Regions from separate parts of the uncultured Rummeliibacillus sp. genome, predicted to be linked through region 3. Evidence: predicted binding sites of a transcription regulator. Region 3 holds the regulator's gene; each other region holds the start of a gene.
The links. Region 3 encodes LexA, which represses DNA repair genes until DNA is damaged. Its sites were predicted from a motif close to CGAACATATGTTCG; they were not measured.
Positions count from the first base shown of each region.

Region 1: Q0977_RS07575 (DNA polymerase IV) is a predicted target of LexA. The motif match lies at 1,879-1,892, and genes of this name have one in related genera.
Region 2: Q0977_RS05830 (DNA polymerase thumb domain-containing protein) is a predicted target of LexA. The motif match lies at 3,084-3,097, and genes of this name have one in related genera.

Region 1 is NZ_CAKQBI010000008.1:112,603-118,511, reverse strand. Features, by position in the region: gene fabG (3-oxoacyl-[acyl-carrier-protein] reductase) at 1-545, shown strand, start outside; gene phaC (class III poly(R)-hydroxyalkanoic acid synthase subunit PhaC) at 572-1,630, shown strand; gene Q0977_RS07575 (DNA polymerase IV) at 1,910-3,151, shown strand; gene rnz (ribonuclease Z) at 3,163-4,101, shown strand; gene Q0977_RS07565 (alpha/beta hydrolase) at 4,416-5,372, opposite strand; gene Q0977_RS07560 (hypothetical protein) at 5,595-5,747, opposite strand; gene Q0977_RS07555 (hypothetical protein) at 5,740-5,909, opposite strand, start outside.
Region 2 is NZ_CAKQBI010000006.1:93,820-99,728, reverse strand. Features, by position in the region: gene Q0977_RS05845 (methionine ABC transporter permease) at 1-80, opposite strand, end outside; gene Q0977_RS05840 (methionine ABC transporter ATP-binding protein) at 70-1,083, opposite strand; SAM riboswitch class I at 1,212-1,311, opposite strand; gene Q0977_RS05835 (YolD-like family protein) at 1,433-1,768, opposite strand; gene Q0977_RS05830 (DNA polymerase thumb domain-containing protein) at 1,808-3,064, opposite strand; gene Q0977_RS05825 (carbon-nitrogen family hydrolase) at 3,463-4,251, opposite strand; gene Q0977_RS05820 (pyridoxal phosphate-dependent aminotransferase) at 4,416-5,606, shown strand; gene Q0977_RS05815 (glycine C-acetyltransferase) at 5,743-5,909, opposite strand, start outside.
Region 3 is NZ_CAKQBI010000001.1:224,479-230,387, reverse strand. Features, by position in the region: gene Q0977_RS01120 (recombinase family protein) at 1-621, opposite strand, end outside; gene Q0977_RS01115 (LysM peptidoglycan-binding domain-containing protein) at 618-932, opposite strand; gene lexA (transcriptional repressor LexA) at 1,099-1,713, shown strand; gene Q0977_RS01105 (cold-shock protein) at 1,951-2,151, opposite strand; gene glnA (type I glutamate--ammonia ligase) at 2,561-3,895, opposite strand; gene Q0977_RS01095 (MerR family transcriptional regulator) at 3,946-4,326, opposite strand; gene Q0977_RS01090 (methionine gamma-lyase family protein) at 4,622-5,872, opposite strand.

The DNA.
Region 1 (5,909 bases), on a different contig from region 3:
GTGAATTAGAAGATTCAAGACGCCTTATAGACGAAGTATTAAAACAATTTACAAAAGTTGATATTCTTATTAACAATGCTGGAATTACAAAAGATCGCTCATTCCGTAAAATGTCAAAAGACGAATGGGATCAAGTGATTAACGTCAATCTAAATGGTATTTTCCATACCACATCAGCAGTGATTAATCACATGATTGATCGAAAGTATGGACGCATCATTAATATCAGCTCTATTATCGGTCAAGCTGGTGGATTCGGTCAGACGAATTACGCAGCCTCCAAAGCTGGTATTTTAGGGTTCACTAAATCACTTGCACTAGAAACAGCGAAGAGCGGCATTACTGTCAATGCTGTTTGCCCAGGATTTATCGAGACAGAGATGGTAGCAGCTATGCCTGAAAAAGTGAAAAATAACATTATTGCAAAAGTACCTATGCAACGATTAGGTACAACTTCTGAAATCGCTGAAGCTGTTCTTTATCTCATCCAAGCAAGTTTTGTGACTGGTCAAGAGATAAACGTAAATGGTGGATTGTATATGTAAAAAAAGAAAAATAAAGGAGGTAATATATGCTTACAAAAGAATTCAAAACTCCCTCTGATGAAGGATTAAAAAAAGTCAAAAGACTAACAGAGGTATTTGTTATGGAACCAGAGCCTCAAGTAGGCCAGACGCCGAAAGAAGTAGTTTGGACAAAAAATAAGGCTAAATTATATCGCTATCAGCCAGCTGTAAAAAAGACCAATAAAGTACCTATCCTCATGATTTACGCGCTCATTAACAAGCCATATATTTTAGACTTATATCCTGGAAACAGTTTAATCGAACATTTAACCAATAAAGGACATGATGTTTATCTATTAGACTGGGGAGTGCCTGGCTATGAAGACCGTCATATGAAGTTCGATGATTATATCGTCGATTACATCCCGCAGGCTATTAAAAAGGTATTAAGAAAGTCACAAGCAAAGGAAATAACGCTACTAGGTTATTGCATTGGTGGTACAATGTCAGCTATTTTTACGGCTTTGAATCCACAAATTCCTATTCGTAATCTTCTATTGTTGACTAGTCCGATAGATTTTACAGATGCTGGTCTCTTTACGAAGTGGTTGGATAAACGCTACTTCCAACTTGATAAATTGGTCGACACTTTAGGGAATATTCCGTTTGAAATGATTGACTTTGGAAATAAATTACTAAGTCCTATTTCAACGACATATGGACCATATGTGTCGATTGTAGATCGAGTAGAAGATGATAACTTCGTGTTAAATTGGAAACTAATGCAGAAGTGGTTGAATGATGGAGTTCCTTTCCCTGGAGAGGCGTATCGACAATGGATTCGAGAATTCTATCAGGAGAACAAACTGATTAATGGTGAGCTGGTGATTCGTGGAGAAAAAGTAGATTTATCCAATATCAAGGCTAATCTTCTTAACATTTCTGCAACACGCGATAACATTGCATTGCCAAATCAAGTTGCACCGTTAAATAATGTAGTATCTAGTAAAAATAATACCTATCATAGCGTTGAAACAGGACATATATCTGTTGTTGTTGGACGCAAAGCCATTAAAGAAATCCACCCATATATTGAAAATTGGATTACTGAAAACTCATATTAACAAATAGAAAGCTTAAAAGTTTTAAATAAAAGAATAGATGTATTTTCATAGTGGCTGTGCCTAAGTAGGAAACTTATGGTGCAGTCACTTTTTTTATAACAAAGAAGTTTTGGCAGAGTGCTCGAAATAAGATTTCACCATCATCTTTGCAAAGGGCTTGTCTCAAATTGCCTTAACAGACACGTTTTTTGGTGGCTTCAAATAGTAAAAAGATGTCCCAAATGTTGTTATTTTGTTATACTAGAACGAGAACATTTGGTCGATTAAGGAGGGAGAAGTATGGCTACTCACGGGAGAATTATCTTTCATATTGATATGAACTGTTTTTATGCTTCCGTTGAACAATCATATAACCCCGAACTTAAAGGAAAGGCGCTTGCTATTGCAGGTAATCCAAAAGAAAGAAGAGGAATCTTAGTCACTTGTTCTTATGAAGCGAGGGCTAAGGGCGTCTATACAACAATGGCTGTATGGGAAGCAAAGAGAAAATGCCCAGAGTTAATATTGATGGCTCCTAATTTCGAACGTTATCGTCAAGCGTCTCAAGCAATGTTTGCCATATTACGTTCATACACAGATTTAGTAGAACCGGTTTCAATTGATGAAGGATATATGGATGTGACGAATATTGTTCATGGACAAGATGCGATTGAACTGGCAGAGTCTATTCAAATAAGAATATTACATGAACTGGATTTACCATGTTCAATTGGAATCTCACCAAACAAATTTCTAGCCAAAACAGCATCAGATATGAAAAAACCAATGGGTATCACTATTCTGAGAAAACGAGATGTGCCTCAAATGCTATGGCATTTACCTGTTATTGATATGCATGGAGTAGGGGAGAGTACCGCTAAAAAGCTTGAAAGTATTGGGATTCACACTATAGGCGATCTTGCGAATATAGAGGAGTATACGATTAAATCGAATCTAGGGAAAAATGGACTTCGACTAAAAGAACGTGCGAACGGGATAGACCAGCGGGAAGTTGATCCAAACTCTATTTATGATACGAAATCTATCGGCAATTCCACGACTTTTCCAATAGATTTAATGGAAATGTCGGAACTAACTGAAGCAATCGGCAAGCTCTGTGAGAAGGTAGCCAAACGATTAGATGCAAAAAATTTAGCAGGACATACGGTATCAGTTATGATTCGAGATACAGATTGGCATAATAGTAATAGAAGTAAAACAGTATCAAATGCTTTATGGAAACAACAGGATATCGAAACAATTGCTATTGAGCTCACCAGAAAGCATTGGAACGGTTCGCCTGTCCGCCTACTTGGTGTTACAGTCAGCAATGTTATTGATAAAAAAGAAACCGTAGAGCAGCTATCTATCTTTTCTTTCCAAAAATACGTAAAAGAAGAACCTGTATTGAAAATTGTTGAAGAGTTGCAACATAAATTTGGCAAAGATATCATTACAAAAGGTATTAAAAATATTAAAAAAACAACATATGAGTCACAGACTAGTTTTAGTAAAGACTTTTTAGATGACCATAAACTATAGGAGGAAAATCATTGCATATACAATTTTTAGGAACAGGTGCAGGGATGCCCTCTAAAACACGTAACGTAAGCTCTTTAGCGTTAAAATTACTAGAAGAAATCGGCTCCATTTGGTTGTTCGATTGTGGAGAGGCAACACAACATCAAATATTACATACAACTGTTAAACCACGTAAAATAGATAAAATTTTTATCACTCATTTACACGGTGACCATATTTATGGATTACCTGGTTTGTTAGGTTCTCGTTCATTTTTAGGTGGAGATCAGCCGTTAACTATATACGGTCCAAAAGGACTTAAAGAGTGGATAGAATTAACGTTACAGACATCTCAAACGCATCTAAATTATGCAATTGAATATGTAGAAGTAGGGGAAGGAATTGTCTTAGAAGATGAAAATTTCATCGTAACTGCAATGCCACTTGAACATGTTGTTCCGTGCTTTGGCTACCGAATAGAACAAAAGCCATTACTAGGCACTTTGCAAGTTGAAAAAGCAATCGCTTTAGGGGTGCCAAAAGGTCCGTTACTAGGTCAATTGAAAAATGGACATAATGTCACTTTGGAAGATGGCACGATTGTTCGAAGCGTAGATGTTACAGATGAACCTAAAAAAGGATTTACAGTGGCTATTCTTGGCGACACTCGTTATTGTGAAAACGCCATTAAACTTAGTGAGAATGCAGATATTGTAGTACACGAATCTACATTTGATCACTCGACTAGTAATTTGGCAGCAAGTTATGGACATTCTACCAACATGGATGCAGCAAATGTTGCACTCAATGCAGGAGCTAAAAACTTATTGTTAAATCATTTAAGTGCTCGATTCTTTCCACAAGATATCGAGATAATGTTAAATGAAGCAAAAAAAATAATACCAAATACGTTTTTGGTAACAGACTTTGATGAGTTTAAGTGGATACACGAAAAACTGGAAAGAATCTAAAAAAATGGACTAGGAGAATTTTTTCCTGGTCCATTTAAAATATTAGGGGGTATTCATTTTTTCGGAAAAAATCAGACTGATGCAAGCGTTAAACGGAAGGAAAGAACCATGCAAAGTTACGCAACACATCAGTCTGAAAAAAAGGAGGATTCAACCACAAGCTAATAATGCTTTGATTGCACCATATCATAGCAATTATAGCTTGGATTGTATCATATGCTCAATAATACGCAATAATTGTGTGAAAGCCTTGAAAAAGTCAAAGCCGATTTAAATGGGAATTAAGTCATCTTACTCAGCCTAGAGATGACAACTTATTTAACACAAGAAGTCTTAACGGTATCAATGTCAATTGCCTTTTTGAAAAATTCAGCAATCAATTCACATGTCTCTTTCGTTTCTTCTTCAAAAAATTCCATCTTACTAAAATAACTATGGATAAGTCCTGGCAATACAATATGTTTTGCTTCAACCCCAGCTTCACGAAGACGAGTTACATAAGCAATTCCTTCATCTAACAAAACGTCATATTCGGCAGCAACCAAAATTGTTTGTGGGATATGTGACAAATCGTTTGCTAGCAATGGTGAAACAGATGAATTACTTTGAATATTTGCATCACCAATATATTGTTTGGTAAACCAAATCATGCCTTCACGATCTAGACCATATCCTTCTCCATATTTTTCATAGGATGAAGTATTAAAACATGTATTTGTAACGGGATAAATAAGCGCCTGTCCCAAAATTTCAGGGCCATTTTTATCAACTGACCATTGAGAAATAACAGCAGCAATATTCCCACCTGCACTATCACCAGCAACAAAGAGTTTTGTAGGATCACCTTGTAAAGAAGCAGCATTCTCTGCAACCCAAAGAAGAGCATCATAGCTATCTTGAACAGGAATAGGGAATGGATGCTCAGGAGCAAGACGATAGTCTACAGATACGACAATTGACTTTGTTGAACTTGTTAGGTAGCGACAACCTCCATCAGCATAATCGGGGCTACCGAAAACCCAGCCTCCACCATGGTAGTAGATAATAATTGGAAATGGACCAACTCCTATAGGTGTATAAACTCTAACTAAAATTTCTGCGCCATCGGAAACTTTAATAAGTCGATCTTCAACGGATGCAATCCCCTCAACCGATACTTGATGAATAGGAGAAGCTGCTCTTTCAGCTCGAGCCTCTTCTGGTGTCTGTTCGTAATATTGAATACCTTTATGAGCTTCAATATAAGCTAATGATCCTTCTTTTAATGGCATAAGAACACGTCCCTTCAAATTAACTATTAAAGCCATTATACCATAAAATTAATTAAACCTATAGAATAACTATGTTTTAAAAACAAAAAAGTAAAATAAAGAATAATATGTGTATGAAGTAGAAGAAAAAGGGATTTTATGATGGGCTTCCCCCATAAAAACCCCTGAATTTATTAGGTGTTAAAATAAAAAATGAACAAATAGCTAATCAAAAAAATAGAGCTAAACTTCAATTTCAACTTCAGATAAGGTAGCAATATCAGTTGACCCAAAGATGAGCATGAACAATAAAACAATTAAAATAATTGCATTTGTAAAACCCGTTCCGTTAAATGTTGAGCCATTCCCATATTTTTTTTCTTTTGATTTACTCATAATTATCACCTTTTCTCATTTTATCTTGGATTGCTTCAAACACTTCTTGGATAGTTAAATCACCATTTTCATCAAGAAAATCACTCAATGCATTTGACTTTTTCTTTTTATTGGATTGAAATTTACCAATTAAAGTAACGGTAATAATGGGAGAATCTCGAA
Region 2 (5,909 bases), on a different contig from region 3:
CCTACCATTAGAAGCGTTTGACCAAATGCTTTCCAAATATCAGGAAGCATTTCTGTAAAATGACTAGGATCAAATAACATTGTCTAACACCTCCACTGTGACTCCACGACTTTCCATATAGGAAATCGAACGGTTAATATCTGCAACTTGCCCATTCAGTTCCATTAGGAAAATGCCGAGTGGCCTTTCCTGTATATATTCAATCGTGCCATGTAGAAAGTTCCCACGTACTTCAAATTGTTGTAGCATATCTGAAATGACACCTTCGCCAGCTACATCACCTTTGAATAAGATTTTAACAATTCTCCCCTTGACGTTTTGTAAAATGGTTGGTGGAATATCAAACGACACTACACTGTTTATAAATTCTTGCGTTAGGGGCTTTTCAGGGTTGGCGAAAATATCATAAACCGACCCTTCTTCGATTACCTTTCCATTTTGCATAATCGCCATGCGATCACAAATTTCCTTCACAACGTCCATTTCATGTGTTATTAGAATAATTGTAATACCAAGTTCTCGGTTGATTTTCTTTAACAATCGTAAAATAGAGGTTGTTGTTGTTGGGTCAAGCGCTGATGTTGCTTCATCGCAAAGTAATATAGAGGGGTTATTAGCTAATGCTCTTGCGATTCCCACACGCTGTTTTTGTCCACCACTTAACTGGGCTGGAAACACATCTTTTTTATCTGACAAACCAACCATATGGAGCAACTCTTTGACTCTTTCATTTCTCTTTACTTTTGATATATTTGCAGCTTTCAATGCAAACTCAATATTTTCCCCTACTGTTTTTTGGCTAATTAAGTAAAAGTGTTGGAAAATCATCCCGATTTTCAATCGTGCTTGTCGAAGTTGCTCACCTTTTAATTTTGTTAAATCTTGACCATCGATTAATATCTGTCCATCTGTTGGCTGTTCTAATAAATTAATGCACCGTAATAAGGAACTCTTGCCTGCTCCAGAATAACCAACTATTCCAAATATCTCTCCGTTATCAATTGTCAATGAGACATGATCTACACCGGTTACGCTTTTCTTTTTTACCTTGTAAATCTTTGATACATTTTGTATTTCCAGCATATACATCCCTCTAATCATTGTTAAATTACTATTGCACAAAAATTCATAATTTCTATTGAAAAACTATGTATTCCTACTAAAAAAAGATACATCCTTCTACTGAAAGATGTATCTTCTAATCAGATGTCGATTTATCTTTCAGAAATAAATTCTGTAGGAATTAGCACCTTCCCAAACGGGGGTTGCTGGACTTCACAGGGCCTATCCCTCAGTCACTCTTGATAAATTCCATTTGTTAAGTTGTAAGTTTATGTTAACCATATTATTTCTTTTTATATTATTTGTCAATCTATTTTTAGAAAAAATAAATTATTTAAAAATATTTTTATATTGGCTTATTTTATGTCTATTATTCAAATACCTTAACATTGAGGATAAATTCTACCGGAACCCATTTATCTTTATATTGGGTATCATTGTGTAGGCATAGCTTTTTTTCTTCGCTAATTAGTTTGGTGATGATTCCTCTATAGTGAACACTAGTTTGTTGGTGCCAAACGTCTAATAATACTTCTTTTTTGCCGTAATATGCTTGCAAAAGTTCTTCCTCTAAGGCTTGTAGGGTCCATTCATCAAAGGTCGGCTTTGTGATTTGCTGATCTTCTTGTTGCCAGGTTCTTAGTCTTTGTACATGTTCTGGCAACATCATCGCAGTCCATTTTATGTTACCTCGATCACGTAACATTTGTAATACCACTCCTTAGTATTGGAATCAGTTTTAGATTTAAATTTTATGCCCACCGAGTAATTTAGAACGATCGATAGCTGTTCCTGCATTTGTATATGATACGGCACGTAATAGAGCCGTAGAACCATAGTGGGTACGAAGGTGATCCATTGTGGTCCCAAGTTGTCGCCGTTTCCAACGTGTTTTATCAAAAAAACTAAGTTGCATAGAATGTTCTGATTCTAACTTTGAAATACTGACACTGATTTGTCGTACAGGGCGCTCGTTGTATTGTTCGTTCAATATCTGTTGGCAAATTTGATAAATAATCATCGTATCGTTTGTTGCTTCATCTATCGTACGTGAACGCTGGAAACCTCCTCCAAAAGCGTTTTTGCTATAAGAAATCCCAAGCGTAATCGTACGTCCTACTTTATAAGCTTCACGCGCTCTTCTTGCCACATCTTCACACATTTCTAGAAGTACGGCGAGCACTTCCGTTTTAGTGTTGTAATCCCGCATCAATATTTGGCTTTTACCATAACTAATTTGACCTTCTATCAATGGCGCTTCGCCAACTTTTGATAGATCAATTCCCCAAGCGTGATAGTAGAGTTGATTGCCCATAATACCAAAATGCCTTTCTAATGTTGTTAAATCAGCGTGCGCTAAATCCCCAACAGAAAAAATCCCCATATTATTAAGGGTTCGCTCGATTCGATGGCCAATTCCCCACATTTTAGATAATGGTGCAACAGGCCATAGCTTTTTTTCTACATCTTCAAAGTCCCACTTCGCAAACCCTGTTTTTTTTGCATCTAAATCAAGTGCAAGTTTTGCTAATAACATATTAGGACCCATCCCAACTGTGCTAGGAATTTCAAATTGGTTATAGAGTTCATATTGGATTTGGTGTGCTGTTTCTACAGGATCTCCCCACAGTTTTTCAGTGCCAGTCAGATCCACAAAACTTTCGTCAATGCTGTATACATGGATGGCCTCCTTCGGCACATAGCTGTTCAATAACTTGGTGATTTCGACTGACATGCGTACAAAGTATTCCATCTTAGGTTCAAACAAATGAATATCTGGATGCTTCGGTATCTCATATAGTCTCGTTCCAGTTTTCACTTGAAAACGTTGTTTCATTATTGGAGAAGCAGCCAGTACAATACTTCCTTTTTGTTCGAAATTCCCTATAACTGCAATTGCCTCTTTTTCAACGTCTAAATGAGCTAAAGTAGCCATACAACTAGCATAAAAACATCTCATATCTATACACATAATGGATCTTCTCGGCATATTTTCATACATTTCAGCACACCTCACAAAAGGAACGTTTGTTCTTATTTTAAAATGAGATAAGTGAGATGGCAAGTAAGAATTCGCACTTACCAATAAACAACAATATTTTTGTTGGTATTATCCTTTTCAGGAAGTCCGTTTAAAGATCGTGCTATTTAATCCACGGAATTTCTTGTTCAATCCACGCCTTTCTGTCTTCAATCCACGCAAATGCATGTTTAATCCACGCTTTCTCGTCTTCAATCCACGCAATTTTGAATTGTATCCACGTTCCGTGAAATTGATGTCATTAATTAAAAAAGGCTTTCATAATGCGTCCATTTAGTTCTCATGCTTTAATCCGTAAAAAAATATATGAAAATCCCCAAACTAAAACCCACTCTGCTCAGCAAAATGGGTTTAAATAATTATTTCAAAATATCCTTATACAATTCTGGGCGTCTATCATCATATACTGGAATCTTCTGACGCACCTCATCGACTTTTGAAAAGTCAACATCGACTATGGCTAACTCTTCTTCTTCGCTCCCTGTCCACAATACTTCTCCCCATGGCTCAATCACCATCGATTGACCATTAAAGTTTTCTTTTTTATGACTAATGCGATTTACCGCAATGATAAAGCTTTGGTTTTCAATAGCACGAGCTTGTAACAACGTTTTCCAGTGATCGATTCTTGCTATTGGCCATTGTGCTGAGACAAATATTACCTTTGCGCCATTTAACGCATGAAGACGAAGCCATTCTGGGAAGCGGATATCATAACAAATCACCCCAGCAGCTTGTATGTCTCCTAATTCAAAATTATTTTGCCCTTCACCAGCTGAAAGATGTAAGTGCTCATCCATCAAACGGAACAAATGTGCTTTATCATACTCTCCAACTAGTTCACCATCGCGATTCACCGTGTACATCGTATTATAAAATCCTTCTTCTTTTTTCGTCGCTACTGATCCACCTACAATGTGAATATGGAGCTCCATAGCTAATGCTTGGAGAAATTTCTTTGTTCTTTCTCCATTTACATCTGCTAATTCTTCTAGTTTTTCTAATGCGTAACCCGTATTCCACATTTCTGGCAAAATAACGAGCTCAGCACCTTTACTAGCTGCCTCTCTTATAAATGCTTCTGCCCTTGTGAAATTTTTTTCAACATCTCCAAAAGCTACGTTTAATTGAATACATCCTATTTTCATTTTTGCACCACCTATGGACATTTTTCTAAAAAGGTTATAGTATTTTCACTAAATCGTTATTCAATTCTGAAAATTCATCTTTATACTATTCTATCTATATGAGATTGAAATGTATAGTACATGAACTCAACACAATACTAATATATCAATCGGAGGAATGCATAATGGAGTTATCCACAAAACTACAAAATTTACCGAAACAGTTTTTTGCAAATCTTGTGAAGCAAGTAAGTGCTGCAGTTGCAGAAGGAAGAGATGTTATAAACTTAGGGCAAGGAAATCCAGATCAACCTACTCCGCCACATATCGTCAAAGTCATGCAAGAAGCAACCGCTAATCCACAAATGCATAAATACTCACCATTCCGTGGATTACCTGAGTTAAAAGAAGCAGTCGCTACATTTTATAAACGTGAATACGATGTGGATATTGACCCTGCTACAGAAGTAGCGGTTCTTTTCGGTGCGAAGGCCGGGCTTGTTGAACTACCTTTAGCCATTTTGAACCCTGGGGACACAATGTTATTACCAGACCCTGGATATCCTGATTATTTATCTGGTGTCACATTGGCTGATGTTCAATTTGAAACAATGCCACTATTGGCTGAAAATGACTTCCTTCCAGATTATCAAAAGCTTTCTGAAGATGTTAAGAAACAAGCAAAATTAATGTATTTAAACTACCCAAATAATCCTACAGGCGGGGTTGCTACAAAAGAATTTTATGAGGACACCGTCAAATTAGCAAAAGAAAATAATATTGTTGTACTGCAAGATTTCGCCTATGGAGCTATTGGCTTTGATGGTAAAAAACCAATTAGTTTTCTTCAAACTGAAGGAGCCAAAGACGTTGGCATTGAATGCTATACATTATCCAAAACGTATAATATGGCAGGCTGGCGTGTTGGTTTCGCAGTTGGTAATGCACAAATTGTCGAAGCATTAAACCTTATACAAGATCACCTCTTTGTTAGCCTATTCCCTGCTATACAACTTGCAGCAGTTGAAGCATTAACTGGAGACCAATCTTGCGTGACGAAACAAGTGGCTATTTATGAAAACAGAAGAAACGCGTTGATCAATGCTTGTGCCGAAGTTGGTTGGCCTGTAACTGCACCAAGAGGATCTTTCTTTGCATGGCTTCCCGTTCCAGAAGGATTCACAAGTCAACAATTTGCTGATTTACTTTTAGAAAAAGCAGACGTTGCTGTCGCTGCTGGTAATGGATTTGGTAAGTATGGAGAAGGTTATATACGAGTAGGCTTATTAGTAGATGAACAACGATTAAAAGAAGGCATTCAAAGAATTGCAAAACTAGGTTTATTTAAAGAAAAAGCTGAACTAGCGAAAAACTAATTTTTAAATAAAGTAATTTCTTTATATTCCAAAATATAGACCCAATCATTAAATAACATCAAAAATGCTATGAAGACGTTTAAAACAATCTTCATAGCATTCTTTTAAAATCCATAATATACTTCTAGTTTCTTTACTAAATAACCCCTAATTCTTTACCCACTTTTTCATAAATAGCTAATGCATCATCTAGCATTTCTTTCGTATGGGCTGCTGTAGGCATATTACGAACGCGACCAGTACCTTTTGGAACAGTTGGGAAGACAATCGCTTTTGCATAAACGCCTTCCTCAATTAGACGAG
Region 3 (5,909 bases):
CCTATGAACTGTAGCTTTGCTTATTTGAAAACCTAATCCTTTTAAAGTAGCTGTTATTTCTTCAAAGGTCATTCCTGTTTGTCTTAAATTGACGATTTGCTCAATAGGTGCATCAATTCTTTCTCTTCCTTCAGGGTTGCCACGGTCTTTCAAATTATTTTCTGGTCTATAGCCATTTTCTACAGCTCTTCTCATGCCTCGACGTATTTTAGCATTATGTAGTTTCCGCTGATACTCTTCAACTAGTGCTAATATTTCAAGGAGCATCGTGTCCATTTCATTTAACTTCAGATTTCCAGAATCACTTAAAGTGAATATATCAACATTCATCTTTTTCAATAAATGTAAAACTGCCATTCGTCCATTACCACGTCCTAAACGTGTTTCATCCTGAACAAATAAGGTTGGAATGTGATATTCCTTCATATATTCCAATAAATCTAATAAGCCTTCTCTCTCAATATCATACCCACTATGTCTATCAGTAAACACTTCCACTACTTCATATCCTTTTTCTTTTGCGAAGGATTTTAATTCAATTTCTTGTCTCTCGATTGAAGTGTCTTGGGTTTCTTTTTCTGTGCTTACCCGACAGTATATTACTGCTTTTTCATTCATCATTTTTTGTCACTCGCCAATTCTATCCTTTTTTCTGTTATCTTAGTTTGTTTATTTTCAGGAATAACTAAAGTATGACCAGCAATAATTTTATCGTCAATTATATTGTTCTCACTTTTTACTAGACGAACCCATTCTTCGTTAGATAAATCGCCTTTGTGCTGGTTAGCCAAAGACCAAAGTGTATCTCCTTCATGTACTTTAATATTTGTATATGTTGTTGTATCTCTATAAGTTATAAGTAAAATGATCATAGCAATAAACGCAAAAACAAGAAGTAATGTTGTATTTTGATTTCTTTTAATCCAATTCATATAAATCTTCCTTTCATCGAATATTTGTTCGGAATGTATGTTCTCAATATAATACGAACGTTTGTTTTTGTCAAATATGTTTTCGAACTTATGTTTGCACTATTTGTTCGGTAATGCTATACTAATTTTAATAATTAGCAGAATACTAAGATAAGAGGTGATTGGATTGAAAAAAGTATCGAAAAGACAAGAAGATATTCTAGAATTTATCAAAGAAGAAGTTCGTACAAAAGGATACCCACCTTCCGTCCGAGAAATTGGTGAAGCTGTTGGTTTAGCATCAAGCTCTACAGTTCACGGACATTTAAATAGACTTGAAAGCAAAGGCCTTATTCGTCGGGATCCAACAAAACCTCGTGCTATTGAAATTTTGGACCAAGACAACATTTCAAAACAAGGTGTTATTCATGTTCCTCTAGTTGGTAAAGTAACAGCAGGTATGCCAATTACTGCTATCGAAAATATTGAAGAATACTTCCCTATTCCAGATTCTTACGGAACTTCCGATGACAATATTTTTATGCTTGAAATTATGGGTGAATCTATGATTGAAGCTGGCATTTTAGATGGCGACTATGTCATTGTGAAACAACAAGCTTCTGCGAATAATGGTGATATTATAGTTGCCATGACCGAAGAAAATGAAGCTACCGTAAAACGATTCTATAAAGAAGAAGGTTATTTCCGTCTTCAACCTGAAAACTCTTCGATGGATCCAATTATTGTAGAGAATGTTTCTGTACTCGGTAAAGTAGTAGGCTTATATAGAAACGTTAACTAGTAAACCATATGAAAAAGCATTCGAATCTATTCCTAATTTGATAGATTTGAATGCTTTTTTAGTTAGATCAAATCAGTGAAGCTAATAAAGCTAAATATTGCTCTTAATAAAAAAACCTTGCACAAATTGTGCAAAGCATAAAAAAACAAACGCTGGAGTCTAACTAACTAAAAAAGAGAAACCTAATTGAAGGTTTCTCTTTTTTAGATACTTCTAAAACTAACTAATTTTAAAAAATTAAAGTTTTACAATGTTTGCAGCTTGTGGTCCGCGTTGGCCTTGTTCAACTTCGAATTCAACTTTTTGGCCTTCTTCTAAAGATTTGAAACCTTCTCCTTGGATTGCTGAGAAGTGAGCGAATACGTCTTCTCCGCCTTCAACTTCGATGAAACCGAAACCTTTGTCTGCGTTAAACCATTTTACTGTACCTTGTGTCATTTAAATGACCTCCATTATAAATTTATTAATATATAAGCTTTTTAAAAGAAAAAAATTCACATATTACAAAAAGTACCGAACAAACACGATTACTCTTTGTAATATGCGAATTCTACTTTTTTCCTATAAAGGACTTTATTAATTTAATTATATACTATAAATAATCATTTGTCTAATATTAGAAAAACATATTGTATACTAAACTATTTCTCTAAAGTTCTTTTCTTTAGCTTTAAGTATCATCTATGATATAACGCTAATGAATATATGCAAAAGCAACGAAATAATTAATTGTAAAAATTCCGTGGTAAAAAAATGCGGTAACATTCAATTTTGCTTATCACGAATCAAAATTCATGGTAAAAAGAAAAAGCGTTGAGGCTCAAAGCCCCAACGCTTTTAAATATTCTTAATACATTTTCATGTATTGATCGCGTTCCCATTGGTGTACTTGTGTACGGAACATATCAAATTCGATTTCTTTTGCTTCACGGAAGTTTGCGTAGATATGAGCACCAAGAGCTTCTTGGATTACTTTATCTTCTGCAAGTGCAGCAAGTGCGTCATTTAAGTTAGCTGGTAAGTTACCGATACCTGCTTCTACGCGTTCTTCAGCATTCATAACATAGATGTTACGGTCTACTGCTGGTGGTGGTGTAAGTTGTTGTTCGATACCATTTAAACCTGCTTCAAGGATAACAGCCATAGCTAAGTATGGGTTAGCAGCTGGGTCAACTGAGCGTACTTCGATACGAGTAGATAGACCACGAGAAGCTGGGATACGGATTAATGGTGAACGGTTTTGAGCTGACCATGCAACGTAGCAAGGAGCTTCATAACCTGGTACTAAACGTTTGTAAGAGTTTACTGTTGGGTTTGTTACAGCAGTGAAACCTTTTACGTGTTTTAATACGCCAGCCATGAATTGGAAAGCAGTTTCACTTAGTTGTAAATCTGCAGATTCATCATAGAATGCATTTTCTTTACCTTTGAATAGTGAAACGTTACAGTGCATACCTGAACCATTTACACCAAATAAAGGTTTTGGCATGAATGTCGCATGTAAACCATGTTTACGAGCGATTGTTTTAACAACCAATTTGAATGTTTGGATATTATCACATGCTTCAACAGCATTTGCATATTTGAAGTCGATTTCGTGTTGACCAGGAGCAACTTCATGGTGAGAAGCTTCGATTTCAAAGCCCATTTCTTCAAGTTCTAATACGATATCACGTCGGCAGTTTTCACCAAGGTCTGTTGGAGCTAAATCGAAGTAACCACCGTGGTCATTTAGTTCAAGAGTTGGTTCGCCTGCTTCATCTAATTTGAATAGGAAGAATTCTGGTTCAGGTCCTAAGTTAAAGCTTGTGAAGCCCATATCTTGCATACGTTTAAGAACTCGACGTAAGTTGTTACGTGGGTCACCTTCAAAAGGAGTGCCATCTGGACGGTATACATCACAAATGAATCGACATACTGCACCTTTATCTACAGTCCATGGGAAAACGATAAAAGTATCTAAGTCAGGATATAAGTACATATCTGATTCTTCAATTCGTACGAAACCTTCGATAGAAGAACCATCGAACATCATTTTATTATCAAGTGTTTTTTCCAATTGGCTAACTGGAACTTCAACGTTTTTGATAGTACCTAAGATATCAGTGAATTGTAATCGAATAAATTTTACGTCTTTTTCTTCTACAAGTTTACGAATATCATCTTTTGTGTATTTACCCACACTAATCACTCTCCTATTTATATATGAAAATTTTATATGACTCGATTCATTTATAAGAAGAATCGAGATAAATCACCTTGTCTAATAGAACTTTTTTGCATTCTTTGTGCTTGTTGCATTTCTTCTCTTAGAATACGTCTTAAATCATCATCTGTTATATCTGTTTTTGGGTTTGCCACTACTGGCTCATTCTTCATTGCGAAGACTTTTTTAATACCTGCCATGTTAATGCCTTGATCAAGTAAATCTTTAATCTCTAATAAAACATCAACATCGTTTAATGAAAACATTCGGCGATTGCCTTCTGTTCTAGCAGGTGTGATAAGCTCATGTTCTTCGTAATAACGAATTTGTCGAGCAGTTAAATCAGTTAGTTGCATCACTATACTGATTGGTAGCAAAGGCATGGTCTTACGTATTTCTTTACTCATTTCCTTCACCTTACCTTTCACAAGATTTATGATACACGATGTTAGTATTCTTGTCAACACCATGTGAGAATTAGTTACATACATTTTAAACTATTAAAAAAAGCCCGTCAACAATGAGTTTCCAAGCTTTTTTAAATACAAGTGATGTGACTTTCTAAATTTTTCGAATTTTTCTGAATAATAGTAATTCATTACACAATTATGGACAACTGAAATTGGAGGATTGCTTCTCCAATTTCAGTTGTCCTTTTAAATTCCAAATATCAAATAATGTCCTATAATATTTAGTTTTTTATTACTTTTGTAAATTTTGTACTGCATTTAGTATTGCATATTTTACATGTTCATATGTTAGTCCACCTTGTACATATGCTGTATATGGAGGACGAATTGGACCATCAGCTGACAATTCAATGCTTGCACCTTGTACGAATGTACCTGCTGCCATAATTACATCATCTTCGTAACCAGGCATTGGTGCTGGTTGGGGAGCAAATTGAGCATTGACTGGTGAATTTGCTTGAATAGATTGACAGAATTGAATCATTTGTTCTGGTGTATTAAATGAGACAGATTGTATTAAATCTGTACGTTTTGCATCATAACGTGGTGATGGTTTCATACCAATCTCTTCTAATGTAGCCGCAGTAAAGATGGCTCCTTTTAATGCTTGTGCCACTACATGAGGTGATAAGAAGAATCCTTGATACATGTCAAGTAGAGCATTTAAAGAAGGGCCGGCTTCTGCTCCAATCCCTGGTGATGTCATACGATATGAGCATTGTTCTACATATTTTGCTTTACCTGCGATGTAGCCACCAACTTTTGCAAGGCCACCGCCAGGATTTTTGATCAAGGAACCTGCCATTAAATCGGCACCAAGTTCTGTTGGTTCTACAGCATCGACAAACTCACCATAACAATTATCTACGAATATGATGACATCTTCTTTAATCGCACGAATATTTTTGATCATATCTGCAATTTGATCAATGGTAAATGAAGGGCGTGTTGCATAACCTTTTGAACGTTGAATGGCAATCACTTTTGTTTTAGCTGATACTACTTTTTTAACTTTTTCCCAATCAACATCTCGGTCGTCAATTAAATCAACATGTTGGTAACTTATATTAAAGTCTTTTAACGAACCTGTGTCTTTATCTCCACCATCAACTATGGATTGTAATGTATCATATGGTTTCCCCGTAATATAGATAAGTTCATCCCCTGGACGGAGAACACCGAAAAGACTAAGCGTAATCGCATGTGTACCTGAAATAATTTGTGGTCTTACAATAGCAGCCTCTGCCCCAAATGTTTCGGCATATACACGTTCTAATGTATCACGTCCTTCATCATCATAACCATAGCCAGTTGATGGATAGAAGTGACTTTCACTTACATTATTATTTCGAAAAGCAGAGAGTACTTTTTGTTGGTTGTAAAACGCCATTTCATCTGCCTTATCAAAGTAAGGTTTCACTTTCTCCTCTATTTTTTTGGCTAGGGCCATTGTTTCTTCTGTTAAGTTGGACATATATGCCATTTTTATCGACTCCATTTCTAAATTAAGTCCTCTTTAA